Regions from separate parts of the Bacillus sp. KICET-3 genome, predicted to be linked through region 2. Evidence: riboswitches for the same ligand, from Rfam matches in the RefSeq annotation. Region 2 holds a riboswitch; each other region holds the start of a gene.
What was found. Region 2 has a riboswitch for thiamine pyrophosphate ahead of tenA (thiaminase II). Riboswitches for the same ligand answer to the same signal wherever they lie in the genome.
Positions count from the first base shown of each region.

Region 1: it holds a riboswitch for thiamine pyrophosphate, as region 2 does, so the genes downstream of both, thiC (phosphomethylpyrimidine synthase ThiC) here and tenA (thiaminase II) in region 2, are expected to answer to the same signal.
Region 3: it holds a riboswitch for thiamine pyrophosphate, as region 2 does, so the genes downstream of both, tenA (thiaminase II) here and tenA (thiaminase II) in region 2, are expected to answer to the same signal.

Region 1 covers NZ_CP137345.1:1,004,104-1,014,545, reverse strand. Annotated here, with positions in the region: gene R5H20_RS05025 (ABC transporter permease) at 1-98, opposite strand, end outside; gene R5H20_RS05020 (aliphatic sulfonate ABC transporter substrate-binding protein) at 95-1,078, opposite strand; gene R5H20_RS05015 (ABC transporter ATP-binding protein) at 1,098-1,865, opposite strand; gene thiC (phosphomethylpyrimidine synthase ThiC) at 2,070-3,845, opposite strand; TPP riboswitch at 3,990-4,099, opposite strand; gene R5H20_RS05005 (sporulation protein) at 4,239-5,015, shown strand; gene aroD (type I 3-dehydroquinate dehydratase) at 5,056-5,817, opposite strand; gene R5H20_RS04995 (M14 family metallopeptidase) at 6,589-9,450, opposite strand; gene R5H20_RS04990 (TGS domain-containing protein) at 9,745-10,442, opposite strand, start outside.
Region 2 covers NZ_CP137345.1:1,366,868-1,377,309, forward strand. Annotated here, with positions in the region: gene R5H20_RS06815 (lytic transglycosylase domain-containing protein) at 1-518, opposite strand, end outside; gene R5H20_RS06820 (CYTH domain-containing protein) at 531-1,103, opposite strand; gene R5H20_RS06825 (UPF0738 family protein) at 1,227-1,592, shown strand; gene R5H20_RS06830 (GTP diphosphokinase) at 1,623-2,258, shown strand; gene R5H20_RS06835 (NAD kinase) at 2,277-3,077, shown strand; gene R5H20_RS06840 (RluA family pseudouridine synthase) at 3,137-3,979, shown strand; gene prpE (bis(5'-nucleosyl)-tetraphosphatase PrpE) at 3,995-4,735, opposite strand; gene R5H20_RS06850 (monovalent cation:proton antiporter family protein) at 5,014-6,858, shown strand; TPP riboswitch at 6,917-7,025, shown strand; gene tenA (thiaminase II) at 7,112-7,813, shown strand; gene tenI (thiazole tautomerase TenI) at 7,788-8,405, shown strand; gene thiO (glycine oxidase ThiO) at 8,389-9,501, shown strand; gene thiS (sulfur carrier protein ThiS) at 9,498-9,701, shown strand; gene R5H20_RS06875 (thiazole synthase) at 9,704-10,442, shown strand, end outside.
Region 3 covers NZ_CP137345.1:4,436,630-4,447,071, reverse strand. Annotated here, with positions in the region: gene R5H20_RS22675 (PTS galactitol transporter subunit IIC) at 1-530, opposite strand, end outside; gene R5H20_RS22670 (PTS sugar transporter subunit IIB) at 547-846, opposite strand; gene R5H20_RS22665 (PTS sugar transporter subunit IIA) at 849-1,340, opposite strand; gene R5H20_RS22660 (DeoR/GlpR family DNA-binding transcription regulator) at 1,355-2,104, opposite strand; gene lacA (galactose-6-phosphate isomerase subunit LacA) at 2,485-2,913, shown strand; gene lacB (galactose-6-phosphate isomerase subunit LacB) at 2,928-3,446, shown strand; gene R5H20_RS22645 (hexose kinase) at 3,470-4,405, shown strand; gene lacD (tagatose-bisphosphate aldolase) at 4,411-5,400, shown strand; gene R5H20_RS22635 (DeoR/GlpR family DNA-binding transcription regulator) at 5,653-6,402, shown strand; gene R5H20_RS22630 (hypothetical protein) at 6,747-6,905, opposite strand; TPP riboswitch at 7,092-7,197, shown strand; gene tenA (thiaminase II) at 7,305-7,991, shown strand; gene R5H20_RS22620 (ECF transporter S component) at 7,988-8,587, shown strand; gene R5H20_RS22615 (ABC transporter ATP-binding protein) at 8,562-10,151, shown strand; gene R5H20_RS22610 (energy-coupling factor transporter transmembrane component T family protein) at 10,148-10,442, shown strand, end outside.

The sequences.
Region 1 (10,442 bases), 360 kb from region 2:
ATAAATCCTTTTCCCCAGGCCCGCCTAAAAGCGGTCGGCTTCTGTTTGGCGACTGTTTTTGGCCCGGCTGCGGAAGTGCTTGATGAAACTGCCCTCATTCGTCGTCTCCTCCTTTGAGCGCTTTTTTAATAAACGAGTTGTCAACCACTTCTTTTACATCAATCTGTTTGTTGATCGCTTTTAACTCGTATTGAAAATCGGCAGTCTCCTGCTGCGTTTGAATGATGCGTTCGCTGATCGGTTCGTTTAACGGTTCGGTGTTATTTAACACGTTTTCAACGACCTCTTTGTCGATCCCTTTGATTTTTGAATACGCATCAACCGCTTCTTTCTTATGGGTTTTCTGCCACTTTACGGCCTTGTCGTACACTTTCAAAAAACGGACGACCTCTTCTGGATGCTGTTCGGCAAATTCGCTCCGTACAAGCGTAAAACCCGGAGAATACCGGTCAATTTGTTCCCCGTCAACCAAAATGTCGGCATCGCTTTTGATCGTTTTGAGGGACAAAAACGGCTCCCAAATCGACCAAGCATCGATGGCTCCGCTGTCAAATGCGGGCGCGGCTTCATCAGGCTGAAGCTGAATAATCTGTACGTCGGAAGGCTTCAGGCCCGCCCTGTCGATTACTTTATACAAAAAATCAAACCCGCTGCTTCCTTTTGCCACCGCTACCTTCTTGCCTTTCAAATCCTTGATGTCATGTATGCCGCTCCCTTTTTTCACAAGAATCCCGTTTGCTTTTAATCCGTCCTGTGAAAGCCCGATTTCCTTAAAATCAACGCCTGCCGCCTGTCCGGCAATCACCGGGGAGTTTCCCACCTGGGAAAAATCGAGTTTAGCTGCGGCAATTCCTTCAAACTGCGGCGGACCGCTTTGAAACTCCGTCCATTTCACCTGAATTCCTTCTTTTGCAAACTCGTTTTCAAACCAGCCTTTTTCTTTTGCAAGCAGCAACGGGCTTAAACTTTGCTGCACCCCGATGTTTATCACTTTCAAGTCTTTTCCGTTTGATTCGGCTGATGAACAGCCAGCAAGCAGCAGCAGGATTCCAAGCAAGTACACCGGCAATTTTTTCATCCACATCCGCTCCTTTCCGTTAGATGCCCGATCCCTCTTGGAAGCTGAATTCTTCCGTTTGTTCAAATTCTTTCAGCACCCTTTGTCTGATGGACTGAAAAACGGGTGATGTTCTGCTGCGAGGAAAAGGCAAGTCAACCGGAATCACTTTGTGGATTTTTCCCGGCTTTGCCGTGAGAACCGCAATCCGGTTGGCTAAATACACAGACTCGTCAATGTCATGGGTCACCAGGATCATCGTCATGTTCTTCTCTCTCCATATCTCTGTCAGTACATCCTGAAGATGCTTTCTCGTAAAAGCGTCCAAGGCGCCAAAGGGCTCATCAAGCAAGAGAATGTCCGGCTCCCTCAGCAATGCTCTGGCGATCGCGACCCTTTGCGACATTCCGCCGGACAGCTCACGCGGATACAATTTCTCCGCGCCTTTCAGGCGGACCGTTTCAATCAATTCATCGACTTTTTTACGGATGGCCTGTTCTTTGAGGCTTAAATCCGCGGCGATATTTTGCTCAACCGTCATCCAGGGAAAAAGCCGGTGCTCTTGAAAGATAAAGCCTTGCTGAATCCCGGGCGCTTTTATTTCTCTGCCGTTCATGCTGATGCGCCCGTCATAATCCCCATCCAAGCCGGCGATGATTTTCAGCAGCGTACTTTTTCCACAGCCGCTTGGTCCAATGACGGTAAGAAATTCGCCGTTTTCAACCGAAAGCTTCACATCTTGAAGAACGTTGGCTTTGCGGCCGCCGTTTACAAACGCTTTTTCGTTCACTCGGATTGATAAAGACATCTTGTTCCCCGCTTTCTTTGTCAATTTGAAAATAAAAAAGCTCATATCCCAAATGAGATAAGAGCCTTCGGTTGACCGATCAGCGCTGATGGAATGTTCCGAAATATTACATAACATACTAATTCATATAATTCCGACCTGTCAACCCTATTTTATAAAAAAACAGATGAAAGGTTCCCCTTTCATCTGCCGTATTGCTTGTATTTAATTGTAAATTTTGCTGCCTGCTTGTTTAAATTCCTTTGCTTTCTCTTCCATTCCTTTTTCAATTGCCGCTTTTTCATCAAGATTGTTTTCTTTGGCGTAATCCCGAATGTCCTGAGAAATTCTCATACTGCAAAACTTCGGCCCGCACATTGAACAAAAATGCGCCGTTTTCGCACCCTCGGCCGGCAAGGTTTCATCATGGTATTCAAGCGCTCGTTCCGGATCAAGCGAGAGGTTAAACTGGTCGCGCCAGCGGAATTCAAAGCGCGCCTTTGACAGCGCATCATCGCGGATTTGCGCGCCGGGGTGGCCTTTGGCGAGATCTGCCGCATGAGCCGCGATTTTATATGTAATCACACCTTCGCGGACATCGTCTTTATTCGGCAGTCCAAGATGTTCTTTCGGCGTCACATAGCAAAGCATTGCCGTTCCGTACCAGCCGATCATCGCCGCTCCGATCGCTGAAGTAATATGATCATAGCCCGGGGCGATATCGGTTGTCAGCGGCCCCAATGTATAGAACGGGGCTTCTTTGCAAATCTCCATTTGTTTATCGACGTTTTCTTTGATTTTGTGCATCGGCACATGCCCCGGTCCTTCAATCATCACCTGAACGTCATGCTTCCAGGCGATTTCCGTCAGCTCGCCAAGCGTTTCCAATTCAGCAAATTGCGCTTCATCATTCGCATCCGCAATCGAACCGGGACGAAGACCGTCTCCTAATGAAAAAGCGATATCGTAGGTTTTCATAATTTCGCATATTTCTTCAAAATGTGTATAAAGAAAGCTTTCTTCATGATGCGCCAAACACCACTGCGCCATGATCGCCCCGCCCCGGGATACGATTCCGGTGACGCGTTTTGCTGTCAACGGCACATACCGGAGAAGGACGCCGGCATGAATCGTAAAATAATCGACGCCTTGCTCAGCCTGTTCAATCAATGTGTCGCGGTAAATCTCCCATGTCAAATCTTCAGCGACCCCGTTTACTTTTTCAAGCGCCTGATAAATCGGCACAGTTCCGACAGGCACCGGACAGTTGCGGATGATCCATTCCCTTGTTGTGTGGATCTCCTTTCCGGTGGACAGATCCATCATGGTGTCCGCTCCCCAGCGGATCGCCCAGGTCATTTTTTCCACTTCCTCTTCAATCGAAGAAGTGACGGCTGAATTTCCGATGTTCGCATTGATTTTCACGTGGAAATTCCGGCCGATGATCATCGGCTCGCCTTCCGGATGGTTGATATTTGACGGGATGATCGCCCGCCCGCTTGCCACCTCATCACGGACAAATTCAGGAGAAACATGCTCGCGAATCGCGATGAATTCCATTTCAGGCGTGATGATTCCCTTTCTCGCATAATGAAGCTGAGTGACATTTTTTCCTGGCTTGGCGCGAAGCGGTTTTCTTTTTAGCCACGGGTAGCTGTGATTCGCCTGATGCTGTTTTTTATAGCCGTTATCTTCAGGCTTGATTTCTCTGCCCTCGTATTCCTCGGTATCTCCGCGCTCTTTGATCCAATCCGCCCGCAAAGGCTTCAGCCCTTTATGAATATCGACTGTTTCATTTGCATCCGTATAAGGGCCGCTCGTGTCATACACGCGGACGGGCTCGTTTTCTTCTTCGCCGAATGATCCCGTCGTAGGGCTCAGGGCGATTTCCCGCATCGGCACTCGAATGTCTGGCCGCGATCCCTCGACATATACCTTCCGGCTTCCTGAAAAGCTTGACATAATCGAGATGTTTGCTTGCTGTACTGACTCATGTTTCATGTTTTGATCCTTCCCCTCTTTTAAAATGATCAGGACGAAACTCCAGAACAGCACCAGCACAAAAAAACCAGGCACATGTTCATGAACCTGGTTTACAGTCAGTAAAATATCCGCAGATGGCCGCAATACATCGCCCGGTCTCTGCAAACACCTTTTTTACTTCCCCACGCTGGTACGAACCAGATCAGGTCCAAAGGGTTAAGAAACGCGCTTGTTTCTCTCTCAGCCCAAACAGGGCACCCCTAGTAAAGCTATTAAATTCGTTTTTATGGTAACATATCGATTTAGCGATGAAAAGAGAAAGTTAAAACGATTCAGAAATAAATGAATCCTTTTAGCGATCAAACGCGTATAAACATTGCCTTTATTTCAACAGAAGGAGAAGATCAATATATGTCATTTTTTAAAAAGCTTGCGGCTAGCGCGGGCATCGGGTCGGCAAAGGTCGATACGGTTTTGGAGAAAGATGCCTACCTGCCGGGAGAGGAAATCAGAGGAACCGTTTCTGTAAAAGGCGGCAATGTCGAACAGCAGATCAGGTATATCGAAGTATTGCTGAGTGCGAAATATGCCGTTGTAAAAGATGATAAAAAGGAATGGAAAACCGCCACCATCAAATCCCACCGCGTAACAGAAGCGTTCACAATCAGCCCCGGGGAGGAGCGGCATTTTTCTTTTTCATTCAACCTGCCGCTTGATACGCCGATATCGATGAAAGCAGCTGGCGTTTTCTTATTTACAGATCTCGATATTCAAGGGGGAATAGATAAATCGGATAACGACCCGATCATCGTCAAACCGCACCCGTGGATCGATGCTGTGCTGAAAGCCGTCGAAGAACTCGGATTCCGGCTTCGTGAAGCAGACTGTGAACATGCGCCATACTTCAAACAGCGGCTGCCGTTCGTGCAGGAATTCGAATTTGTTCCGGTGGCACAACATTACCGCCGCCTGTTTGACGAATTAGAGCTCGTTTTTCTTTTAGATGACAGCGGCCTGGAGATGATGATCGAGGCAGACCGCCGCGCAAGAGGTTTAAGAGGCTGGCTGGAAGAAATGTATAATGAAGGCGAAAGGCTCGCCCGCGTCCGGTTTGACGAAGCAGAGCTGAAAGATGCAGAAGCGCTGAAACAATCGCTTCAGGCAATTATTGAGCAAAATGCCGGATAAACGGAAAAGGAGCCGCTGGAACGGCTCCTTTGTCTATTTATCAATTGCGATGCAAAATGCCAAGTATCTGCTTGAGCTCCGCCGCCGCGATTTGGCCTGGTGCAGATGCCTTTTCGGCTACGCCAAACGTCATCGCCGAACCAAACACCTCTCCGGCCAGCCGGCTGATCACACCTGTCCCGGCCATTGACATCGTAATAATCGGCCGCTCCGCATAGCGTTCATTCATCGTATGAGTCGCCTCAAGCAATGTCAGCACATCAGCCGGTGTTTCAGGCATCACCGCAATCTTGGGCAAATCAGCGCCTAATTCCTGGGCTTTGCGCAAGCGGGCAATGATTTCTTCCACTGGCGGCGTCTTTTCAAAATCATGATTGGACATAATGACGAATACACGATGCATATGAGCCGTTTCAACCAGTCTTCTCACTTCTTGCTCTTCATTGAACAGCTCGACATCAATCACATCTGCCAGCCCTGTTTCGGCAACGGCGTGATTCAAGGAAAAGTAAAATTCCTTACTGACTTCTTTTTCGCCGCCTTCCTCCGCGCTGCGAAATGTAAAGATCAACGGGATATCTTTTAATATCGCTCGGATGTCAGCCAATACCTCTTTCACTTTGTCAATGTCTTCGACATCCTCAAAAAAATCAGCCCGCCATTCGGCAAGATCCGGACGAATGGATGGAAGAAAAGCGGCTTCTTCTTTCAATTGTTCAAGCGTTTTTCCGACGAGGGGCACACAGATTTTCGGTATTCCTTCCCCGAGGATGACATCTCTGATGTTGAGTGTTTTATTCACGTTTCGTCACTCCAGTTATGATGTATGTGAATGGTTTTATTGATTTAACGGTACAGGATATTGATAGGGAGTGCAAGAGGAATCCTGATTAGCACCGGTCTTTTCCAAAACTATGTATACTAACGAAACGAATCACACGCAACCAATGACCGTTACAGCATTCATTAAGCGAATCTTCTCACCTTCAAAGATTGAAAGAAGAAATGCAAACAAAAAAGGCGACAATGTTGCCGCCCTTTTTCATGCCGTTTTGCTCTTTAAGATCCGGCGCCTCTGGAAGCGAGCAGAGTTTCTGAACCTGTCGCGCTGGCCAAATCAAACCCAAGGGATGCAGTAATGAAAAAAACACTTGCGATTATTTTTTTCATGTAAAGAACCTCCTTTCATGTTAGTTTACTTGATTTTATCGCTTTTCCTAAGAAGTATGTGGAATATTTGTAATTTTTTAATAAAATGTACACTTTCGCCACATCCTCAGCAAGAGCTTCCTCATAGTCCTCTTGATGGGAAGTATTCCAGAAAAGCATCATAAGACCGTATATGAAATAGCGACAGTAAAACACTGTCGCTATTTCACCCTTTATAATAAGAGTGTAGGACGCCGTACAAAATAGCTGAAATCTCCGCTGCGTAAAGATAAGTTGCGTGTCAGTGGTTAAATTGGCCATCGTCAAGAATCCGGCATGAGTCACTTGCTTCGCGGCGCCAAATTGTTTCCGCCAACACTTGATCATGCCGGGGCCTGCCAATTCGCGAATCACCGCCCGACCATTATTTACGCCTTGCAGAATCGCCCGACTCAGGCACTGATCCAATTAGCGATGGAGCATTGTCAGTTTTTTCGGGACCGGCATTAAAAATCGAATTAGCCAGCAACCGGTATTGATGCTGCGGATGATCGTTATTGGTTAAATCGTTGGCGAAAACAGTTAAGTTCTTGTTGTTATCTTTATACGTGAAGGCCATAATCTTTCCTTTGGCAGCATCATGTCCCGGCCACCAGCCGGCCTTGAAGAAGTGATCTTCATCAGCGATCACTGCAAGCACTTTTGCCGTTTTAGGAACAGCGGTAATATAAGAACCAGTGACTGTGTAGAAGTATTCCTGTTTATTGTAAGGGGCTGTAATGGCATGATCTTGCATGACATTTGCCAAGAAGACGCCTTCGTATCTCTCCCATTCAGGTCCTTTAAAAGAAAAGCCAGGTATCCACTTCTGAACATTCGTCATACCCATATTTCCAAACGCAATGTAAGGCTTTCCTTTATTAACATATTTAGAAGAGTCGAACGTATTGACAAGCACATCTGCGCCCGACTGTTCTGATGTGACTTTAAAGCCCAGATTTTTCAGTACATATGCCGCTTCACCTAGTGCTCCTACAGTAGAAGCCTTGAGGATTTTGCCGCTTGGTTTCTTATGCCTGAATGCGCTCACGTCGAGATAGTACTTGGAAGCCAATGGGTACAGGTCCTTGTAGGCAACCAAGAAGTCACCCGCTTGATAGCCTGATCCGCTCTTGGTGAGCATTGTAACGGTCTTGCCGGCTGCCAGTAACTCGTTGACCGCCTTTATCGCATCATTGTTTGTGTTCTGAATCAGAACATAATCTGAGCGTTTTGGCATTTTAGTCCCCGGAAACGATACGGATGTGACTCGAGAAGTCTTGCCTGTGAACACCCCGGCATTCCGAATCACATAACGGTCAAATCCGCGCATATCATGGAAATTTTGAATGATCTCACCGGCTATCATTTCATAATCAGATACATCTATTCCATCATACAAGACCAAGTTCGCGAGGCCGCGGTTTGCCTGGTGCATGTTTACAATAAATGATCCTGCCGGATATGTTTTTCCGTTAACGGTTACCGCTTTTGTTGATCGTTCAACCTTTACGCCGTTGCGAAGGAAGTACTCAACCATCTTATAGGTTTCCAGCACATTCTTTTGGATGTTTTTATCAACCGGCAGTACGTAATATTCCGGGAAGAAGTTTTGGTTGCCCTTCCGCGGACGGCCGATCTCTTCATTTTTGGCGTTGATCAAGTAATGATCGACAGCACGATCATCGATATTGTCCACCCCGCGCTCGAATATTTTTAATTGGTTCAGGAACAGTTCTTCTTTCTTCCCTGCTACATATTTTGCAGCTGCCGCAGAACTGTAATACAGAACTTTGGTAGACTCCTCATTCGACTCGGGCGTTTCCAGCGTGTGCCCCATCGCACCGTGATACATGGCGAATGCAGCGGTATATGCTGCAGATGCATCATCCCATCCTGAAGCGGTGCCTTTTGACACATAATTCGGATCTTCTGCAGTTTTCCGATGTTCTTCATAAGGGATGTGATAGTAGTCGTACTTCGTATTTGCAATCCCTGCCTCACCCATAGCCTTTGCCTGTTCCACCATGTGATCAATCAAAAGATCATACTCAACGTTCGGGTTATGAGGCGGAGTAGAGGGCTCAATCAGGAAATTGGCATCGAACCCGTGCATATCCAGAAAAGACAGCGGCGACCACTTCGCGATTTGCTCCGTTATGCTGCGCGTTTCAGGCTGGGTTTGATAAGAATTATCCCGGTTCAAATCGAAATCCTCAGCATTCGAACGTGTTGTATGAACCCGGCCATCAGGATTGTCAGTATAAACGAACAGAAAGAAAACATTATTCAATGCATCGTCTATATTCAAAGTTGTCTTGCTTTTCTTGCCATTCGGCAGGACTGTATCATACGTAATGCTCTTATCCAATGCCATTGACTTAAAGTAATTCATGATCGCGTCGACTCCAGGCGCTTCATTCGGATGAATATTGTTCAGCCAGATCGGCACCTTATAGTCGCCAAATGCGCCGGATTTAATATCGGCCTGCAATTTCTTCGGGTCATTCAGCATGGCAGGGTGGGTCACCTTCTGATACTTATCGACAGAGGCTTTATCCTTGGCAAGTACCGTTAAATAGATATCACGGCCTTCGACCGATTTTCCAATGGAAGTCGTTTTGATATATCTGTTGTTTTTTTGCGCAGCTTTTGCTGTGACGGCATCGATCTCCGGTTTCAGCTCATCGTAAGTGCGGAAGCTGTCATACGGCGTCAATTTTACGGGAGCATGAGCAATGACTTGTCCGTTCGCTGTTGCTGCCAGATCAAATGTGCCCATCAGCGATGCGTATAGCGGACGCTGCAATCGCGGCTCCGCCAGATTGACTGTGTCGTAAGGAAGATCGAAGTTGATGTTAGCATGAACCTTGCCGTTGGTCACTTTTACATGGTCAACCGTAATGAAAGGTGCACCGGTGTAACCACGGTCCTTATATTTTTTCCATTGAGACAGCGGTTTGCCGTCATACGTCCAGCTTAAGCTCTTCACATCAACACCTTGCGGAAGCTTAAACGCAGCATGAAGCGTTCGTTTCTCTGTCATCGAAGCAACATTGTTGTCCAGTTTTAGCTTCTGAGATTTTTTAGTCTTATTTAGATTGGACGTCTTTACTTTTGTCTGCTGACCGGACGCCATCCCCTTGGCAGCCTGCGCCATAGCAACGCCGGGGGTTATCGCTCCCAGCAGCATCATAAGCGATAAGACCAACATCAGATAACACGTTGTGAACGTTTTTTTAAACATAGAAAAATGCCAACCCCGTTTCTGTACTGAGCGCGATATTTTCAAGTTGTTACATTGATAAGAAAAAAGTTAATCCTGGTTCTAGCAGATTCTAAGCTTCTGCATTTCGTTTAAACCTGCAGAACCTTGGTTCTGAAAATAACAAAGTATTTCAACAAGCTTACAACTTCCTCATACTGCTTCAGCAGAACTCATCCACCGCGTACTCCGATATATCTCGGAGTTCACGCTTATAAGGCTGTCTGCTCAGACGTTTCCTTCAGGCAATACTTACGAAATGTTAAAGACGAGCGCCTACCTCAGTGTTGGTCCCATAACTGGTCCCAAGGCGCTGAATGCCCGATCAAAACGTCGCATCGCTGTCTCGAGCGGACCGGTAGGGAGCTGTGCAATCAACCACCCTGTCACCATCGTCACGGTTGCGACGAGCAGATCACCGAATGGAATCGCCCCGATATCATACTCGACCCCCGATAGTTCGAGACCCCATATCACGACAAACTGAGCTGCATACATTGTCAACGCTACACGTCCGACTCCCGCGAATGGCATTAACACACCAGAGTTCTTCTTCGGTACGAGACATACCAGTCCCAGCGTCAAAAATGCGGCCCCCAGCCCCAGCAGTGTCTGGAACGTTGACGCACTGTGCGGAGCAATCGAAAGAAGATTATGCCACAGAGGCGGTTCCACGTTGAACGGCCAGATTGCATACTGGTCCGGCTGGGTGGCGGCGGTGCCTTGAACGCCTACGAGCCACTCTTCAAAGGAACGGCTCAGCCCTGGAAGAACGAAAGCGCCCAGCACCTTAGAGACAGCGAGCATGATTGCGCCGCTGCCCACTAGCCAGAGTGCAGTACGCGTCTTGGTCAGATCAAAGCGCCCGATCGCCATACCGGCGACAAAAGCGGGTGCAAGTGCGAGCGCGGACAGCGGGCCGCCTGCAATATCACCAAGTAAGTACGCTCCCGACAGGACGCTGCCTCCGAGAA
Region 2 (10,442 bases):
AAATATTTTGTTCCGGCTTCAATATTTTGAACGGGGTCAAAGGCGTTTGTGACCCCCAGCGCTTTCGCGGTTGAAGGCATCAGCTGCATCAGGCCGATCGCGCCGGCAGGGCTGACCGCCTTCTGCTGATAGCCAGACTCTTGTTTGACTACCGAATGAATCAGTTTTTCATCAACGCCGTACTTTTGAGCGGCTTTTTTGATGATCTCATCAATATTTTTATTTTGTCCGCCAAAAGAAACCGCGCTTGTTCCAGCGGCTGGAGAAACGTCGGCCGCACTAGGCTTGTCAGCCGCCAAAGCTTGGGCCGGCTGCGTCTGTACGGAGGAAATGGCCCCGGTCTGAACGTGCGGAAGATTTCCTGTTCCTGACTGCAAGCCGCCGCCGGAATTCATTACATACTGGTTTAAAATCGAACTGAAATCAAAGCCCGTATCCTCTGAACCGCTGCCAGGCGTTTGATAAAACGACCGTAATGCCTGCAGCTCCAAAAGGGCGGTCAAATTGTTGATGTTCATTATGTTCCCACCTTATATATTTTTCAGTTTTTGCTCGTAAAAACGGACGATTTTGTTTTTTGTATCGCGTTTTGGGATGCCGAATGATTTCAACAGTTTGGCGAAATCAAGTTTACCCTGTTCATAGTCAGCGACTTCAAATTCTATTTCGTAGTCCTCTACCTTTAAGTATCGGCTGCGATCTAAAACAATTAAGCCCTCCGGCCGTTTTTTTTCTGCGCGGTCTGTTACAAGCGTACCGAAATATGCGAGGTTCCCAGGTTCGATGCCGAGATCTTTCAAACGGTCGTACACGGGTCCTGTTGGAATGCAGAATTGTTCGAGATCCGGCGGGGAGGGCAGCTTTTGGTGGGTTTCCGTCAAGCCGACGGGCGCCGGTTCTTTCAGTGTCAACACATGAACATCTTGTTTTTGGCGGATTCTGAGTGCCGCGCCTTTTTCTTTCAACGAAAATTCTTTTGTATCAAAATAATGATTTTGCTGTGTGACAAACTGCTCTGAGGTGAATTGATAGTATGTTGAAATTTGTTCAAATTCTTCTTTTGTCAGCATATTTTTAAATTCTATTTCAAGCTCCTGGCTCATTTTTTGGCTCCTCTCAGCTGCTGAAATCACATTTTCCTTATTATCTCTTGGATATGAACGTTTATCAATATTGAACTTGATGTGATAAAATGAATCTGTACTTTTATTGTAAAGGAGAACATTATGCAGAACAGAATTGAGATTACAGAAGCGGATCTGCAGAATGACCGGCTTGTTTTGACAAGCGATCTAAAGGATGGGGAACAGCGGAAACCGGCCGGACGGATGCTTGCAGACTCTGATCATTTTGCATTTGTATACATACTTGAACAAGGCGATTCTTTCCAATATGTGATGTTAGATGAAAGGATATGGTCCGATATGAAGTCGGCCCTTGATCAGCATATTCCTGTGTTTTTGAATATCGGAGACCGGCAACTGGAGCTTATCGGGCTTCATGATGAGCTTCGATACCTGATAGAAAATATTAAAGATAATGCAAACTATGGCGAAGAAATGGAGGAAAGAGTGAAGCGGGTATTCCTCTAGAAAAAAGGCGATGAAATTGGGGGAAGGTTTATGGATGAAAAACAATGGGAGCGTTTTTTAGCGCCGTACAGGCAGGCTGTTGAAGAACTGAAAGTAAAGCTGAAAGGGATAAGGGCACTTTATGAATACGAGGAGGAGCATTCGCCCATTGAGTTTGTGACCGGGAGGGTGAAGCCCGTGCCGAGTATATTGGAAAAGGCGAAACGGAAAAACATTCCGCTGCATAACATCGAAACGATGCAGGACATTGCTGGGCTCCGGATTATGTGTCAATTTTTTGAGGATATCCAAATCGTCAAGCAGATGCTTTTGGCGAGAAAGGATTTCACTGTCGTGGATACACGCGATTATATCGCGGAGCATAAAGAAAGCGGCTATCGTTCGTATCATCTTGTGATTTTATATCCTCTGCAGACGATAAACGGAGAAAAGCAAATTTTGGTTGAAATTCAAATCCGAACGCTGGCAATGAATTTTTGGGCGACGATTGAGCATTCTTTAAATTATAAATACAGCGGCAACATCCCCGAAAAAGTGAAATTAAGACTGCAAAGGGCTTCAGAAGCAGCTTCAAGACTTGATGAAGAGATGTCTGAGATCAGGGGTGAAATTCATGAAGCACAGGCGGTTTTCTCACGGAAGAAAAAGGACGAGGATGACGGCTAGGGGAAAGGAGAAATCATGATGAAATTTGCGGTATCGTCAAAAGGAAATCCGGTTTCCGATACATTGAAAAGCAGAATTCAAACGTATCTGCTCGACTTCGGCCTTGAGTGTGATGAGGAAGAGCCTGATATCGTCATTTCCGTCGGAGGGGACGGAACGCTTTTGTACGCTTTTCACAAGTACAGCAGCCGTCTCGATAAAACGGCATTTGTCGGGGTTCATACCGGCCACCTCGGCTTTTATGCAGACTGGGTTCCGGACGAGATTGAAAAGCTGGTGATCGCCATTGCCAAAACGCCGTTTCAAATCGTGGAATATCCGGTTCTGGAAGTGATCGTCCGCTACAATGACGGTGCAAAAGAAGCCCGGTACCTGGCCCTTAACGAGTGTACGATCAAAAGCATTGAGGGGACGCTTGTCACCGATGTCGAAATAAAAGGGGAGCTTTTTGAAACATTTCGCGGAGACGGGCTCTGCCTGTCAACTCCTTCGGGAAGCACGGCATATAACAAAGCGCTTGGCGGTGCGATCATACACCCGTCAATCAGGGCGATCCAGCTCGCTGAAATGGCATCGATCAACAACCGGGTGTTTCGGACGGTCGGTTCGCCGCTCATTCTGCCTGAGCACCACACATGTGTGATCAAACCCCTCAATGATGTTCATTTTCAGGTTGCGGTTGATCACTTAACATTGCTGCATAAAGACGTCAAATCGATTCAGTGCCGCGTGGCGAACGAGAATGTCAGATTTGCGCGGTTCCGCCCGTTTCCGTTTTGGAAAAGGGTGCAGGATTCCTTTATCGGCAAGGGAGAGTAGGAAGGTTTACCGTGAATGATTTTACATTGAGACTAACGATTACAGCGCAGGAACATGGCATGCTCCTGAAAGAGTATGTACAGCGAATGGGTATTTCAAAGAGGATGCTTGCAGATATCAAATTCGGAGGCGGAGATCTTCTCGTCAACGGGGAGCATGTCACGGTCAGATATGTTCTTCAGGAAGGAGACGAGCTTGTGATTCTGTTTCCGCCTGAAAAGGTCAGCGAATCTTTGCAGCCGGAAGCGATCCCGCTTGACATCCTGTTTGAAGACGGCCATGTTCTTGTGCTGAATAAAAAGCCTTTTCTTTCATCAATCCCTTCGCGGGAGCATCCGTCAGGAAGCCTTGCGAACGGGCTCATTCACTATTACCGGCAGACGGGCTGCCAGGCGACCGTTCATCTTGTCAGCAGGCTTGATCGCGATACATCAGGGGTGATGCTTGTCGCCAAGCATCGTTTTGCTCATTCCCTTTTGTCCGGCCTGCAAAAAAAGGGGGAAGTCAAACGGCAATACCGCGCCGTCGTTCACGGTTTGATCAGGGAGGAATCCGGAACGATCGACGCCCCGATCGGCAGAAAAGCAACAAGCATTATTGAACGGGCGGTTATTCCGGAAGGCCAAAAGGCGGTAACTCATTTCAAGGTGAACAGCCGCATCGGACAGCTGACAGATGTTTCGCTAAGCCTTGAAACCGGAAGAACCCATCAGATCCGCGTCCACATGAGCCATATCGGACACCCGCTGTGCGGTGATACGCTTTACGGGGGCACGCGGGATGCCATCAAAAGACAGGCGCTTCACAGTGAGAGGCTGACGTTTATTCATCCGCTGACAAGGGAGAAGCTGACGTTTTCTGCGCCGCTTCCGCAGGATATCCAGCAATTATTGGAGAGCTAAAACAGCTCTCTTTTTTTATGGATTAGCGCGAAATCTTGTTTCATCATAAGGCATTGAGGAGGGGACGGACTCAGTTTGCAGTTCGGGAAATCTGAAGGCGGTCAGCCTGTTGCCGAATACGCATCCCGTATCAATATTAATCGTATGGTGAACCATCCGCGGAGCTTTGACCGGTGTATGGCCGTAGACGACCCATGGTTCGCCCCGGTAATGTACGGCCCAGTCCCGTCTGACCGGACGGCCGTCAGGCAGCGTCTCTCCGGTGATATCGCCGTATAGAACAAATTGTTTGATCTTTCCTGATGGCTTCTTTCCGATGTATTCCGCTTTAATCCCGGCATGGGCAACGACAAGCTCGCCCTGATGCAGGATGTCATAAAGCGGCGCCTGTTCATAGAGACGCATGAAAAGCGCTCTGATATGCTCTTGTTTTTGTGGGGAAAGCTGTCTGTATTCGGCAGCTGTCGTTTCCAGCCCGTGCATGAGTTTAACCGGATTTCCTTTGAAGAAGCGGTAGAGCTTGTTGCAATGGTTGCCGGGGACATAGCGGGCCGCTCCTTTTTCTACAGCGGATGCCACAAATTCAATGACGGCAATGGATTTCGGCCCCCTGTCCGTCAGGTCTCCGAGAAAGACAGGCGTTCTGTTCTCGGGATGGACGGGCACACCCGTTTTGAGAGAATAGCCGAGCTTTTCCAGCAATGCTGTCATTTCATCATAACATCCGTGAATATCTCCGATCACATCGTATTTCACGTCTTTCACCTCACATTGGCAGTTGTGTATATGATAACCCTCATTTGCTTTGTTTATTGGACATCATACCTCGTTTATGCGCTTTTTTCACCTTCAAAAATTTCCGGCGGAGAAAATCAGGCATATCACTTTTATTTCTCGGCCAGCATTGTTAAAATCGATTTTTACACTTGTGAGAAAAGAAAAGCCAGCCGCTCTTTTCTTTCAAAATAAGACCTTTTTATCAGAAAAGGGGAACACTATACTACCCGTAAACCGGTTTTTAGGAGGTAACAATTATGGAGCATACATCTGTATCATCTTTAGTCGTCGTACTCATTGTCGCATTTTTGACCCCCATCCTGCTGCATCGATTAAAACTGAGCATGCCTGTCGTTGTGGCGGAGATCATCATGGGTCTTGTTATCGGAAAAAGCGGTTTGAACCTTGTGGCACAACATGATACGTGGCTTGAGACGCTCTCGATGCTCGGATTTATATTCTTGATGTTTTTAAGCGGTTTGGAAATCGATTTTTCTGTATTTGAAAGGGGAAAGAAAAAGCAGGTTCTCCAAAACGGAAAAGCGGCGCCAAATACCTTTAAAACGGCTGCTATTATCTTTGCCGGGATTTTTATTTTGTCGCTCGGGCTTTCTTACAGCTTTGTACTGGCGGGCTTTATTGACAATGCCTTTTTAATGACGCTGATCATTTCAACGATTTCGCTCGGGGTCGTCGTTCCGACCTTGAAGGAAGATCGTCTGATGAAGACGAACATCGGCCAGATTATTCTTCTTGTAGCGGTGATTGCCGATCTTGTAACAATGATTCTGTTGGCGGTCTTTGCCTCGATATATGGAGACGAAAGCAGCAATATGTGGCTGTTGATCATATTGTTTGCCGCAGGTGTCGTTCTTTATCTTTTCGGGAGAGTGTTTAAAAACCGCTCGTTTATTGAAGTCATGTCAAAAGGAACGATTCAAATCGGCACAAGGGCGATTTTTACCTTGATCATCGTGCTTGTGGCGCTTTCGGAATCGCTGGGCGCGGAAAATATCCTCGGCGCATTTCTGGCCGGTGTTCTCGTGTCACTGCTTTCTCCGAATAAAGAACTGGTCCAGCAGCTTGATTCATTCGGCTACGGCTTTTTGATTCCGATCTTTTTCGTGATGACGGGAGTCAAGCTTGACATTTGGTCATTATTTGAAAACCCGAAAATATTAATCATGATCCCGCTGTTATTTGTGGCGCTTTTGATCAGCAAGGTCGTTCCCGGGCTGTTTTTGAAGAAGTGGTATGATACAAAAACCGTGCTGGCTTCAGGATTTTTGCTGACGTCAACATTGTCTCTCGTTATTGCCGCGACTACGATCGGCGAACGGATCGGTGTCATAGACGCGCAAATGTCGGGCGCGCTTATTCTTGTGGCCGTGATCACCAGCATCATTACCCCGATCGGCTTCAAAAAGTTAATGCCGAAAGCGCAAAAGGACAAAGAGCAAAAAACGATCACCTTTATCGGCGCCAACCAAATGACGCTGCCGGTTACACTTGAGCTTTCTCCTGAAGAATACCATGTCAGAATTCTGCATGTGCATCAGGAAAAGAAAGAGGAAAAACTGTCAGAGTCCGTTTTTGATGTGGAGGTTTTGCCTGACTATGAGTTCGGAACACTTGAATCATACGGCGTTTTTGAGACGGACATTCTTGTTGTAGCGACGGGCAATGAAGAGCGGAATACCGGAATCGCGCTGTTTGCCAAAGAGCAAAACGTCGAAAGAATCATTGCGAGCGCTGGTTCGCCTGCAGCCGAGTCCGAATTGAAAGAAAACGGAATTGATACATTCTCCATCCTGTTATCAACGAAAACAATGCTTCGCGCACTAATTGAGGCTCCGGGTGTCATGAAGCTTTTGGCGAATCAGGATGCATCATTGTACCAGATCAATATGAACAATGAGAGGTTTGACGGAGTGCTGCTAAGGGAGTTCCCGTTTACGGGGGATGTCATTTTCGTCCGGATTTTCCGGGATGTTGACAGCCTGGTTCCCCACGGCGATACAAGGCTGCAAATGGGTGACAGGCTGATCGCCACGGGTTCGCGCGAATATATCGCGGAATTGAAAAAAACGCTTGAAGACTGATGCTTGACCATTTTCTATTTCGTGTTAAGATAAAAGTATAACTGAATGAAAAAGAAATGTTTTCCACTAGGGGAGTCCTTGATAAGGGCTGAGATAAAAGTGTGACTTTTAGACCCTCATAACCTGAACAGGTTCAAACCTGCGTAGGGAAGTGGCAAGGTATTTGATATGGTTGTTATATGCAAATTCCAAACCACTTTTCCTGCGGGGAAAGTGGTTTTTTCATTTTCTGAATTGAAGGAGGAGCCTCGAAATGAAGTTTTCAGAAGAATGCCGGAAAAGCGCTGCAGAATGGTGGGAGGGCAGCTTTGTCCATCCGTTTATCCAAGGAATTGGAGACGGCTCTTTGCCGGTCGACTGCTTTAAATACTATGTTCTCCAGGATTCCTATTATTTGACCCATTTTGCCAAGGTTCAATCCTTCGCCGCGGCGTATGCGGATGATCTGTATACAACGAGCCGGATGGCGGAGCATGCAAACGGAACTTATGAAGCAGAGCTTTCCCTGCACAGAAAATTCACCGAATTATTGGGGATTACGGAAGAGGAAAAGAATGCGTTCAAGCCGTCGCCCACTGCATATGCGTATACATCCCACATGTATCGTTCTGTGATGAGCGGGAATTTTGCGGAAATACTCGCCGCTTTGCTTCCTTGTTACTGGCTTTACTATGATGTCGGGGAAACGCTGAAAACGTGCAGCCCTGAGAATGACATTTACAAGGAGTGGATTGCGACATACGGAGGAGACTGGTTCAAAGAACTGGTGATCGAACAGGTCAATCGTTTTGACGAACTGGCTGAAAAAAGCACTGCCGGCATCCGTGCGAAAATGAAGGAAAACTTCGTCATTTCAAGCTATTATGAATACCAATTTTGGAATATGGCGCATAAAAAAGAGGGCTGGTCAAAAGGCGGGGTGGAACAGCTTGAGACTTCACGCGATCACCGATAACCGGCACACTTTGGAGGAGCTTGCAGCCAGCATCATATCGATAAAGGACATAGCCGACTTCATCCATATCAGAGAGAGGTCAAAAACGGTCCATGAATTGTCTGAATTAATTGAACGCCTGCTGGCAGGCGGAGTCGATAAACGGAAGCTCATCATCAATGACAGGGTGGATGTCGCCTTGTTTCACAATATACACCGCGTCCAGCTGCCTTCCCACGGTTTTTCGGTTAAATGTGTAAGAAATCGTTTCCCGCATTTGAAAATCGGAAAGTCCGTACACTCTGTTGAAGAGGCGGTGCAGGCTGAGAAAGAAGGAGCGGATTACGTACTGTTCGGCCATATTTTTCAAACAGACAGCAAAAAGGGGCTGTCAGAGAGGGGAACCGGCAGCCTGAAGGAGATCAAAAAAGCTGTCGCCATCCCCGTCATTGCCATCGGGGGAATAACCGAACATCGCCTTCCAGAGGTAAAGCAGGCCAACCCTGACGGCATCGCCGTGATGTCCGGGATTTTTTCAAAAGACCGGCCTGCTGAAGCGGCTGAACGACTTGCATGTCTTGTGAAGGGAGATCTATATGAAAAAGCGCTATGAAACGATCATCATCGGCGGAGGAATCATCGGTGCGTCGATTGCCTATCATCTTGCGAAAGCGGGAAAACAAACAGCGGTGTTTGAAAGCGGAGAAATCGGGAAGAAAGCGACCCGGGCGGCTGCCGGAATGCTCGGCGCCCATGCCGAATGCGATAAACCGGGCACATTTTTCGAGTTTGCGAGAGCCAGCCAGTCGGCGTATAAGCGGCTGGCCCCTGAATTGAAAAAAATAAGCGGCATCGACATCAACCGGCATGACGGGGGAATATTAAAACTCGCCTTTACTGAAAGCGACCGGGTGCGTCTTGCGGCAATGGCTGAGCTCGATTCGGCTGAATGGCTGACGGCCGAAGAAGTATTTGAAAAAGAGCCGCATGCCGCCAAAGGAATCATCGGCGCGAATTTTATCCGGGATGATGTTCATGTTGAGCCTCTTTCTGTTTGCAGGGCTTTCGCCAAAGGGGCAAAGCTGTTTGGCGCGGATATCTTTGAGCATGCCCCTGTTTTATCAGTCGAAGCGGCATCAGGGGGCGGAGTGCGCATAATGACGGCTTCAGGCGCCGTTGAGGCGGAGCACGCGGCAATCGCAAGCGGTGTGTGGAGCGGCGTCTTTTTTAAGCAGCTCGGTTTAAACAAAAGCTTTTATCCGGTAAAAGGCGAGTGTCTGTCTGTTTGGAATGACACCATTCCTTTAACAAGAACGCTTTACCATGATCATTGCTACATTGTTCCGCGCCGCAGCGGAAAGCTTGTCATCGGCGCCACAATGAAACACGGAGACTGGAATGACAAGCCTGACCTGAACGGAATCGAAGCGGTGGTCAAAAAGGCGAAAATGATGCTGCCCGAGATCGGCGGCATGAAAATCGATCAATGCTGGGCCGGGTTAAGGCCTGAAACAGAGGACGGCAATCCGTATATTGGCCGGCACCCTGAAAATGGCAGCGTTTTGTTTGCGGCGGGCCATTTCAGAAACGGCATCCTCCTGGCGCCAGCAACCGGTGAGATGATCACGGATATGATTGTGGGCCGGCCGGTCAATCCGGCCTGGGAAGAAGCGTTCAAAGTGGAGCGGAAGGAGGCTGTGCATAAGTGATTATTCAGCTGAATGGACGGAAAATAGACTGGAAGAATGACGGGGGAACGATTTATGACCTGCTCGCTTCTTATCAGCTGGAAAATCGGGTTGTCGTCGTAGAGAGAAACAGACAAATTATAGGGAAAGAAACATATCAAGAAATCAAACTGGAAGAAAACGATGTCATCGAAATCGTTCATTTTGTCGGAGGGGGATAAACATGTTAAAAATCGCTGATCAACAGTTTTCATCAAGGTTATTGCTTGGAACAGGAAAGTACCCGTCATTTGAGATTCAAAAAGAGGCGGTGCGCGTATCAGAGTCGGAGATTCTCACGTTTGCCGTCAGACGGATGAATATTTTTGAAGAATCACAGCCCAATTTTCTCGAACAGCTTGATTTAAGCCGCTATACACTGCTGCCGAATACGGCCGGCGCAAAAACGGCTGAGGAAGCGGTGCGCATTGCAAAGCTGGCAAAAGCATCCGGGCTTTGCGACATGATTAAAGTGGAAGTGATCGGCTGCGACCGTTCGCTTCTGCCCGATCCCGTAGAAACATTAAAAGCATCAGAGGCGCTGCTTGAAGAAGGCTTTATCGTGCTTCCGTATACATCGGATGACGTCGTGCTGGCAAAAAAACTTCAAGAGCTTGGCGTGCATGCGATTATGCCGGGAGCATCTCCGATCGGCTCCGGACAGGGGATTATCAATCCTCTCAATCTTTCATTTATCATCGAGCAGGCTGAAGTTCCGGTGATCGTCGACGCCGGTATCGGCTCTCCTAAAGACGCGGCATACGCAATGGAGCTTGGGGCCGACGGCGTTCTTTTGAACACGGCGGTGGCAGGTGCAAAAGACCCCGTGAAAATGGCGCTTGCCATGAAGCTTGCCGTCGAGTCCGGGAGACTTGGATACCTTGCGGGAAGAATTCCTGAAAAAGACTATGGCATCGCTTCAA
Region 3 (10,442 bases), 1.5 Mb from region 2:
TCGTTAAAGGTTGGTTTCATTAAGTCGGAATTGATGATTTTCATGACGCCAATTACGATAATTAACAATGTTGCGACCAATAGGTTATGACTGAACCACATGACGAGCAATCCGGTAATTGATAAATGCCAAATATCAAAAATATCAACATCCAATGTATTTGTCTTCTTTAGAAGAAGCATAACGATATTAACAATCAACATGATCAACAGAAAATATAGTGTATATGCAGAACCCCATGTAATGGTTGCAAGCGGCGCCCAGCCGACATCGGTAATTGAAAGGTTAATCCCGGTCGATTTGACGAAATCCTGAAAAGACTCGGAAAATGCTCCGGTCAGCATGTTAATAATAGCACTTATGCCTGTTAAGGCGATGGCCAGCTTCAAACCGCCTTCAAGAGCTTTGGAAAATTTCACTCTAAAACATAACGCCATTAACGTTAATATAATAAACATCATCGGTGCTGCGCCTAAATCAATGATCGGCTGAAAGACTTTATTGGAAAAATCAATGACTGCATCCAGCATGGTTGGCCCACCTCATTTATTTAATTTTTTTTATGACAGACTCTAATTCGTCAAAAACGGGTCCTGACATAGCGGGAATTCTGTAAAGGATTGGACCGGCTTCAACGACCGGAATGTTAATTTCAAAACCAACATCTGATTTTGCGATAGGGGTAAAAATATCGTATTTGCTCATCAAATCTGCAGTCAGATCTTTGACCATCACGGCATCAACTTCCACCTGATAGCCCCGGTTTCTCATTTCGGTTTCTACCGCTTCTTTAATTTGATGGCTTGAATTTACCCCTGCACCACAAGCTGCCAAAATTTTTACCATGTTTATACACTTCCTTTTTCCGTTTTTGATTGAATGTATTGAAATATATCTTTTTCCGTATTGAATTGGCTTAACGTTTTCAAGTCCCAGTTTTGCGTGAAAGATTCCATTAAACTTGATAGAATATTTGTTTGCGCTGATTTTTTCCCATTTAAAATAAAGAAGGCGAATTTTACGTTTAATTGTTTTTTTGGAGTGATCATGTTGTGAAATGGAATTTCGTTTTCCAGTTTTACAACAACGATCCGGTCAGTGTTGCAATAATCTGTTTCAGTATGAGGAATCGCCACATTTGGAATATCAGTCCCGACGGCACTCATGTCCAGACCGGTCGGGTAATGTTTTTCCCGTTCGATAATGGCTTCTGTAAATGCGGGTTTTACCAGACCTTGATCTATTAATTTTTGGCCGATCTTGCGGAATAGTTCCCGGCTCGTCTCCACATTTTCGAAAAAAACGAGATGAGGTCTAAATAAATCTGCAATATCACTCATTGTCGTCACCTCTATCAAATGATGGTCGTGAATTTTTTGTAATAATGTTCGATCTCGGCATCAATTTCCGAATCAGTGATGATTGCACTGACGTCCTGTACATCATAAAAAGTAAAAAACGCTTGAACATTGAATTTTGAACTATCAGCCAGTGCGTACCGCTCATGTGCATGATCCAGAATGATTCGCAGTCCGTTGCCTTCTTCTTCGTTTGCAGTCGTAATATTCAAATCGGATATTCCGTTTGTTCCGACAAACGCCTTGTCCACCTTGATTTCTTTCAGCAGTTGGTTGGCAAAGTAACCGATGAAGGTCCCGGTTCTTCCCCGGTAGCGCCCGCCGCTTAATATCACGTCGTAGTTTGAAAGGTCTTTTATTCGATTAAAAACATGAAGAGAATTTGTGATTACATTCACATTGTTTGCGTTTACATAGTCGAAAATAAAGCCGTTTGTCGTCCCTGAGCTTATAAAAATAATGTCATTGTCTTTTATAAGAGAAGCGCATTTTTTGGCAATTTCTTTTTTCTTGTCTACATTCATCGTCTGCTTTTGGCTGTTCGTTAACTCAGTATAAGTTGATTTTTCCTTCCTCTTTGCACCGCCGTGGACTCTGACCAGTAATCCTTGTTCTTCAAGTTCATTTAAGTCTCTTCTTATTGTTGCTTCTGTGACATTTAATGTTTCAGACAGGTCAGACACTTCAACAACGCTTTTTTTCTCAATGAAATCTAATATCATATGAAACCGGTCCAATTTAATCATTAACTTCTGCTCTCAAGCCTCCTTTTCGCATAGGTTTGTTTTTGTTTGTAATTGTTCGTTATTGATACGAGTTAAATATAAAACGAAAACGCTTTCTTGTCAACGACAAAATATTGAACAATACATTCACAAAATATCCAAAGACCGATTAAGGATTTGAAAACGAAGGAAGTTAGTATTATTACTGCTTTTTTTATAAAACGAAAGCCATTCGCAATAGAAATTCCAGTTTTTTGATTAAGTAATATATTGTTCATTCGCTGTCGTTGACAGGTATAAACGAACATGATAATCTAACATTAAAGAACAATAACAAACATTAACGAACTTCTGGGATGTTGTTCAGATTGACCATATTAAAAAGAAAAGAGGAGTAGAAGATGAAGGTGCTCATAGGGGCAGATCAAGATGGAACTCATTTAAAAGAAGTATTAAAAGACTATCTTGCCGAACAAGGGTATGACGTAATCGATAAAACACCGGAGGCAAATTTGGACTTTGTGGACTCCGCTGTGCGTGTTGTCCGGGCGCTTCAGGAGAAGGAAGGTGACCGCGGCATTCTGATTGACAAATTTGGTGCGGGCTCGTTTCTGGCGGCAAATAAATGCAAAGGTATGATTTGTGCAGAAGTTTCCGATGAACATTCCGCCAAAATGACCCGCAATCATAACAATACAATGGCAATTGCTTTAGGTTCCGGTATCGTCGGCGAAGAATTGGCCAAAGGCTGTGTCGACGCCTATTTGAATTCTGAATATGCAGGCGGACGTCATCAAATTCGGGTAGATATGCTAAACAGAATGTGCTGAAGGAGGAAACAGAAATGAAGATTGCTCTTGGGTGTGACCATATTGTAACTGATACAAAAATGCAAGTCTCAGATCATCTGAAAAGCAAAGGACATCAAGTAATTGACGTTGGCACCTATGATATGACAAGAACACATTACCCTATCTTCGGAAAAAAAGCAGCTGAAAAAGTGGTAAACGGCGAGGCGGATTTAGGTGTTGTGTTATGCGGAACAGGCGTGGGGATCTCTGTTTCTGCTTGTAAAGTTCCGGGAATTCGCGGAGCGCTGGTCCGGGATATAACGACTGCGAAATATGCGAAAGAACAACTGAACGCAAATTTGATCGGGGTCGGAGGCAGAATTACGGGGTTGCATGTCATTCAAGCGGTCATTGATACATTTATTGAAACCAAATATAAAGAAACTCCTGAAAATCAAGCATTGATTAAAAAATTAAGCGATCTTGATCATGCTGCGGAAAATCAAACAGGGAATGAACATTTCTTTGATGATTTGCTTGCAAAATGGGAACGTGGAGAATACCACGATTAAGATTGAGATAAGGAGAGGGTCTCATGCTGCTGGCCGTCACTTTAAATCCATCAGTGGATATTTCTTACCGGCTCGATGACTTGAAGCTGGACGATGTAAACCGTGCAGCGGAAGTGCGAAAAACGGCGGGCGGAAAAGGGTTGAATGTTGCCAGAGTCGCCCATTTATTAGGAGCGGATGTTATATCTACCGGTGTACTCGGCGGATCGTTAGGCGATTATATTGAAAGGCTGCTTGATCAAGACGGGATGAAGCATCAGTTTCTGCATACAAACCAAGAAGCGAGAAATTGTATCGCCATCTTGCATGAACAAAAGCAAACAGAAATTCTCGAATCTGGACCTCATTTAACAAAAGCTGACCAGGATCGGTTTTTATACCACTTTCGCAGTCTTTTGCAGGGAATATCAGTCATTACCATTTCAGGAAGCATTGTCAGCGGATTTGCGACTCGTGTATATTCGCAAATGATTGAAATTGCCAACGAGAAACAAATTCCGGTTCTTTTGGATACTTCGGGTGAAACATTAAAAGCATCATTGCAAAACAAAAGGGCTTTACCATATTTAATCAAGCCGAATGCGAGCGAGTTGAGGCAATTGCTTAATCGATCCATTGCAATCAATCCAAGTGAATGGCAAGAGGCGTTAAGCCATCCGATTTTTAGCGATGTGCCATGGGTTGTCGTATCAAAAGGGGCGGATGGCGCTTTCGCCAGACATCAACATAACTTTTATCGTGTCAAAATTCCAAAAATCCAAGCGGTCAACCCTGTCGGTTCCGGGGATGCAACTGTTGCCGGATTAGCCAAAGCGATAGAAATGAATCTTAATGATGAAGGTGTGCTGAAATACGGCATGGCCGCCGGTTTGCTGAATGCAATGGAAGCGCAAACAGGCTATGTAGACGCGTCAAAATTTGATCATTATGCAAGTCTAGTAGAAGTCCAAAAGGAGTGAATGATGTGGTAAAGATATCAAAGGGCAAACATGAAGGATTAAAAAAACTTTCTAATGAACATGGAATTATTGGCGCATTGGCAATTGACCAACGCGGATCGCTGCAAAAAATGATGGCTGCCTATAGCAAAAAAGATCTGGACCCATCCAGCTTGGAAAAGTTTAAATTGCTCGTTTCAAAAGAACTGACACCATATGTTTCTTCCATTCTGCTGGACCCGGAATTCGGCTGGCCGGCCGCTGAAAGCCGGGAAGCGAGTGCCGGTTTGCTTGTGGCTTATGAAAAAACAGGCTATGACGCGACGAACCGGGGACGCCTTCCGGACCTTCTTCCAAACTGGTCGGTTAAACGGTTGAAAGAAAAAGGAGCGGATGCCGTTAAATTGCTTCTTTACTACGATGTAGACGAATCCGCTGAAATTAATGGCCAAAAACATGCGTTTGTTGAACGCGTCGGTTCCGAATGTGCAGCAGAAGATGTACCGTTTTTCTTGGAGATTGTTTCTTACGATGCAAACAACAATGATGTAAATGGTGCAGATTATGCAAAAGTAAAACCGCATAAAGTCAATCAGGCAGTCCGCGAATTTATTAAACCGTATTATGCCGTAGACGTTTTGAAGGTGGAAGCACCTGTAAATATGAAATTTGTTGAAGGTTTCTCTAGCGGTAAGCCTGTTTATAGCCAAGCTGAAGCAAAGAGCTATTTTAAAGAGCAATCAGATGCATCGACTCTCCCGTTCATCTTTTTGAGCGCTGGTGTTTCTGCGGAGTTATTCCAAGAAACGCTTAAATTCGCCAAAGAAGCAGGTTCGGAATTTAATGGCGTTTTGTGCGGACGGGCCACATGGAAAAACGGTGTTGAGCCATTTGCTGAATCCGGCGAGGAAAAAGCGGCGGCATGGCTTAGAACGACAGGCCGCCAAAATATTGTCAACCTGAATAAAGTATTAAGAGAAACAGCGACGCCTTGGTGGTCCCGAGTCTCAGTTTAAGATTGGGAAAATGAGTGCAACATAGTGATCGGTAAAAGCACATGAACCTCTGCAGGGGATATGTGCTTTTTAATTATTTAATATGCCTAATGGGAAAACATATTCATTTGGTGAAACAAACGATTTTAAAGGAGCTGCCAAGAGCTAACAAGCAAGCGTTAGACCTAATGCTTCGAGCGATTCCCATAGGTTGACATTGCTAAATAATTTATGTACATTGCAAGTAATAAAGTCAGTAATGAAGGAGTCAAAATGATTAAAGAAGAGAGATATCGGGCCATTCTTTCAATGCTGGATAAAAATCAGACAGTGGAAGTTGCAGAACTGGCAAAACAACTTGATGTAACAGAAATGACCATCCGCAGAGATTTGCAAGCGTTGGAAAACGAAGGGCTGCTCGTCCGTGTTCACGGCGGCGCCAAAAAAAGAGATTCCCATTACATAGAATTATCGCATCATCAAAAACGAGACATTAATGTTGAATTGAAAAAACATATCGGCAAGATTTGTGCGGATATGATCTCTGATTATGATACCGTTTTTATCGGTTCTGGTACGACCAGTGATTTTATCTTTGATTATTTGGGTGATAAGCATGTGAATGTTGTAACGAATTCGATCAATGTGTTCCAACGTGTTCAAAACATGCCGAACATCGATATTATTTTAACTGGCGGTCGTTATCGAAAAAAAACCGGAACTTTTTATGGGTACTTTGCGAACAGATTATTAACTGATATTAAAGTAAAAAAGGCTTTTATTGGTACGAATGGGATTTCCGGTACAAATATAACCACAGCTAATGAAGAGGAAGGCTATGGTTTGCAAATCGTGCTAAATAATGCAATTGAACGTTATATCCTTGCTGATAGTACGAAATTTACCATAGAGGCCTTTTTTACCTTTTATGATGTGAAAGACATAACAGGCATTATTACTGACAATCATATTAATCCGCATGTAGAGGCGTATTATAGCAAATATGCCAAAATGATAAAATGAATCCGAACAGATGATCATCATCTTTTTGCTCAGGAGCATGGAAAACTCTCTTCCTCATCATCGGAGCCGCCCTTTTTTAACAGTTTTCTTCCGCAGAGCGAGAGATAAGGTTGCGAACATTGAAGATGGCGGCTGTTTCACGGATAGATTACCTCTAGGCTATTGTTGCAGCATCCCTCCGAGATATTGATATCTACGAATCTATACATGAATGGCGCATGGCAAGACACCGTCGCATGAATCCCTTCAACATTCAAATTTAGCGGTAAAAAACTGCACTCCCGCTTAGAAGGTCTCTAACGATTGGAGTGCAGTTCGATTTAACACTCAGATTGGAGCGGCATTTAACAGTTGGTATCATTGGAAGGGGCAGTCAAAGGATGTTCCCGAAGTACAACCAGTTTCTGATGAGCTTTGCCGCTTTTCTTTGCCGGGCGGTTGTCTTTGCTGAAAGAGTAGAACAAATACACAGCCAGTGTCAAAATCAAGATAAACATCATCATATCGATCCCCTCCAAATAAAATTTGTTTTCTATATATTAGACGGATAAGCGCCCAAAAGGTTTCAGAAAATTTATAATTTTTATACAAAAATCACAAACTTCTTTAAAACTTCATGTGCCCAGGCTTAAAGAAAGCAAGGTTGACATGAGGTTCATTGATGTGTAGAGTAAAAGTTAATGTAATAGGAAGTCCACTAGGGGAGCCATAAAGCTGGCTGAGACAAGAGGTGATCTTGGACCCTTCGAACCTGATCTAGTTCATACTAGCGTAGGGAAGTGGAGTCGGTTTCTTTATGAGTTCATCATGCAAGCCGCTCCATTTTGGGGCGGCTTTTTTGTATAAGAGGCCGCTTTCCCCCCTTGTGCCTTCCCCTATCAGAATGAAGGAGGCTATCGATAATGAGTTTTTCAGCAGAACTTCGCCGTGAGGCAGATCCTATCTTTGAAGCAATTTTTCAGCATCCTTTCGTAAAAGGCCTGGCGTCAGGCGATCTGAAAAAGGAGCAGCTGATCCATTATGTTAAACAGGATTTTGAGTATTTGAATTCCTTTGTTCAAATCTATGGAATCGCGATTTCCAAATGCCAAAACCGCGAAGACATGGAGCTGTTCCATCAGCAGATTTCTTTTGTATTGAACAGCGAGGTGCATCCTCACAACAATCTTTGCCGGGTTGCAGGCGTGGCATATGAAGAGCTGCAAGGCTATCCCCTTGCACCATCGGCCCATCATTATATCCGTCATATGCTGACGGCGGCGCACGAAGGCACGCTCGGAGACATTTTAGCCGTTTTGCTTCCGTGTCCGTGGACATATTGGGAAATCGGCAAAAAGTTGCTGAAAGAGGTGCAGCCTGATCCGTCGCATCCATTTTATGACTGGATCCATTTTTACGGAGACAGAACCGATTCAATCACGACGGCATTTTGCGCCCGTTTGGATGAATGGGCGAAAGAGGCCCGCCAGACAGAAAAAGAGAACATGAAGGAGCTCTTTTTGTTAAGCTGCCAGCTCGAATATCAGTTTTGGGAGATGGCCTATACAGTTGAAGACTGGCCGGTTGAAATGGAGTCGGTGAGACGATGAACTGGAATATAAAAGAAGTGGTGATGACGGTTATATTGTCGGTCGCTTGCGGTGTCATTTATTTAGGCTGGTCTACGCTGTGGATTCCGGTCTCGGCGATTGTCGGGCCTGTGGGGGCAAACTTTATGTTTGGCATATGGGTGATTGCCAGCCCGATCGTTGCCTATATCATCCGCAAACCGGGAGCGGCGCTGATTGCCGAGACGGCAGCGGCGTCGGTTGAACTGCTGACAGGCAGCCATTTCGGGTTATCGGCGTTGTTAATCGGCGTGTTTCAGGGGGCCGGGGCGGAAATCGCTTTTGCCATCTTTCGCTATAAGCGCTATAACTTGTTTACACTCATGCTTTCCGGAGCGCTCGCGGCGTGTGGCAGCATGGCTTACAGTCTGATGGCAAACGGTTTTGGCTACTACACCACGCAAACGCTGATTCTCACATTTGTCATTCAAGTCATCAGCGGAATGATCCTGGGCGGCTGGCTTGCCAAAGCGGTGGTCGGGGCGCTTGCGAAAACAGGAGTTCTTGACCAGTATGACATGATGAAGGAACATCGGAAAAAGGATGAATCAAATGAATTCATATCTAGGATGCAGTAATCTTTCCGTACGCTTTTACCACCGTTCAGAAACGATCTTGGACCGTGTGAGCTTATCGATTGATAAAGGGGAGAAAGTGTTGATTCTCGGGCCGAGCGGAAGCGGAAAATCAACGTTGATTTCGGCGCTTTCCGGCATTATTCCCGATCACATTGAAGCTGAAGTCAGCGGCGAGGTAAATCGCAGGAAGAGTACGGGCGTGATGTTTCAGGATCCGGATTCGCAGTTTTGCATGCTTCATGTCGATGAAGAAATTGCCTTCAGTCTTGAGAACCGCTGTATTCCCCGCGAGGAAATGGATCAGATGATCTCCTCATTCATGGAGCAGGTCGGGCTGAATATCGACAAGAAAACACCGATTGAGGCATTGTCAGGCGGCATGAAGCAGCGGCTTGCTCTAGCTTGCCTTTTGGCGCTTGAACCGGAGGTGCTGTTTTTTGACGAGCCGACTGCACAGCTTGATCCGGCAAGCCGGAAAGACATATTTGCCCTATTGAAAGACGTCTCTGAAACAACCGGGCAGACGATGGTGTTTGTCGAGCATGTATTGGACGGCTGCATCGAATGGATGGACCGCGTCATCCTTTTAAGCGAAAACGGCCGAATCATCGGTGATGGAATACCGGAGGATATCCTCCGGCGTTTTCAGCGGCAAATGAAAGAGGCCGGCATTTGGCAGCCGAAGCTTTATCCGGCGGTATGGGAAGAAGTCGTTGAAGATGAGAACCACCCGCTTGCCGCCAAGTTCTCTGCCAAACTGAAAATAAAAGAGCTGTCGGAAAAAAACGGGACCCCGGACAGCGGGCCGTTGATCCGCACTGAAGATGCCGCGATCGGCTATCGCAAAAAAACCGTCGCAGACGGCATCAATCTTCAGATTCAAAAAGGCGCGTGGGTATCAGTCATCGGAAAGAACGGCAGCGGAAAAAGCACTTTTCTAAAAAGCTTGATTCGCTTAGAAGCCGTGAAAAAAGGCCGGATTTATGTGGAGGACCGCGAGCTGAAAAAATGGTCTGACAAGGCGCTGTATGACAAAGCGGGCTTTGTTTTTCAAAATCCGGAACTTCAATTTATTCAGGATACGGTCTTTGAGGAAATCGCGTTCGGCGCGAGACAGAGACATTGGCCGGAAGAACAAATCAAGAGAAAAACGTCGGAGCTGCTAACTGAATTTGGCCTTGCCTCCCACGCCAAGGTCCACCCTTTTACATTAAGCCTCGGGCAGAAACGGCGCCTGAGCGTGGCGACGATGCTTTTGTTTGATCAGGATGTGCTTTTGCTGGATGAACCGACATTCGGCCAGGATCAAAAAACCGCCGGTGAGCTGATCAAACGGTTAAAAGAGCGGCAGGAACGGGGGACGACCATCATCATGGTTACCCATGATATGGATATTGTTGATCAGCATTCTGATCAGGTCATCGTGTTTCATCATGGAAAAGCAGCATATCAAGGAACGCCGTACCGGTTATTTTCCGATGAACGCCTTGTCCGGCAGTTCTCCATCATTCCGCCGCTTCACTATGAGCTGATGCATGCCAGAAAAAAGAAGGTGCTTGTATGAAAAGCAATCATTCATACCTTTCAACATTGAATCCCGCCGGAAAGCTCTTTACCCATCTCTTGGTCATGTGTATGTTAATGGCTGTATCAAATCCGGAAGCGACCTTTTTCATTTGGCTCCTCGCGGTTTTTATCGGAATCGTGTTCGGCGGCTGGACACTAGCATATCTGCTGAAGCGTCTTTTGCCTTATTTTATTTTTTTCATTCTCGTATGTTGGATGATGGCCGCTTTTGGGAAAGGCGAGGAAACGCTTTGGGAATGGGCCTGGTTTCACGTGACGACAGAGAGTC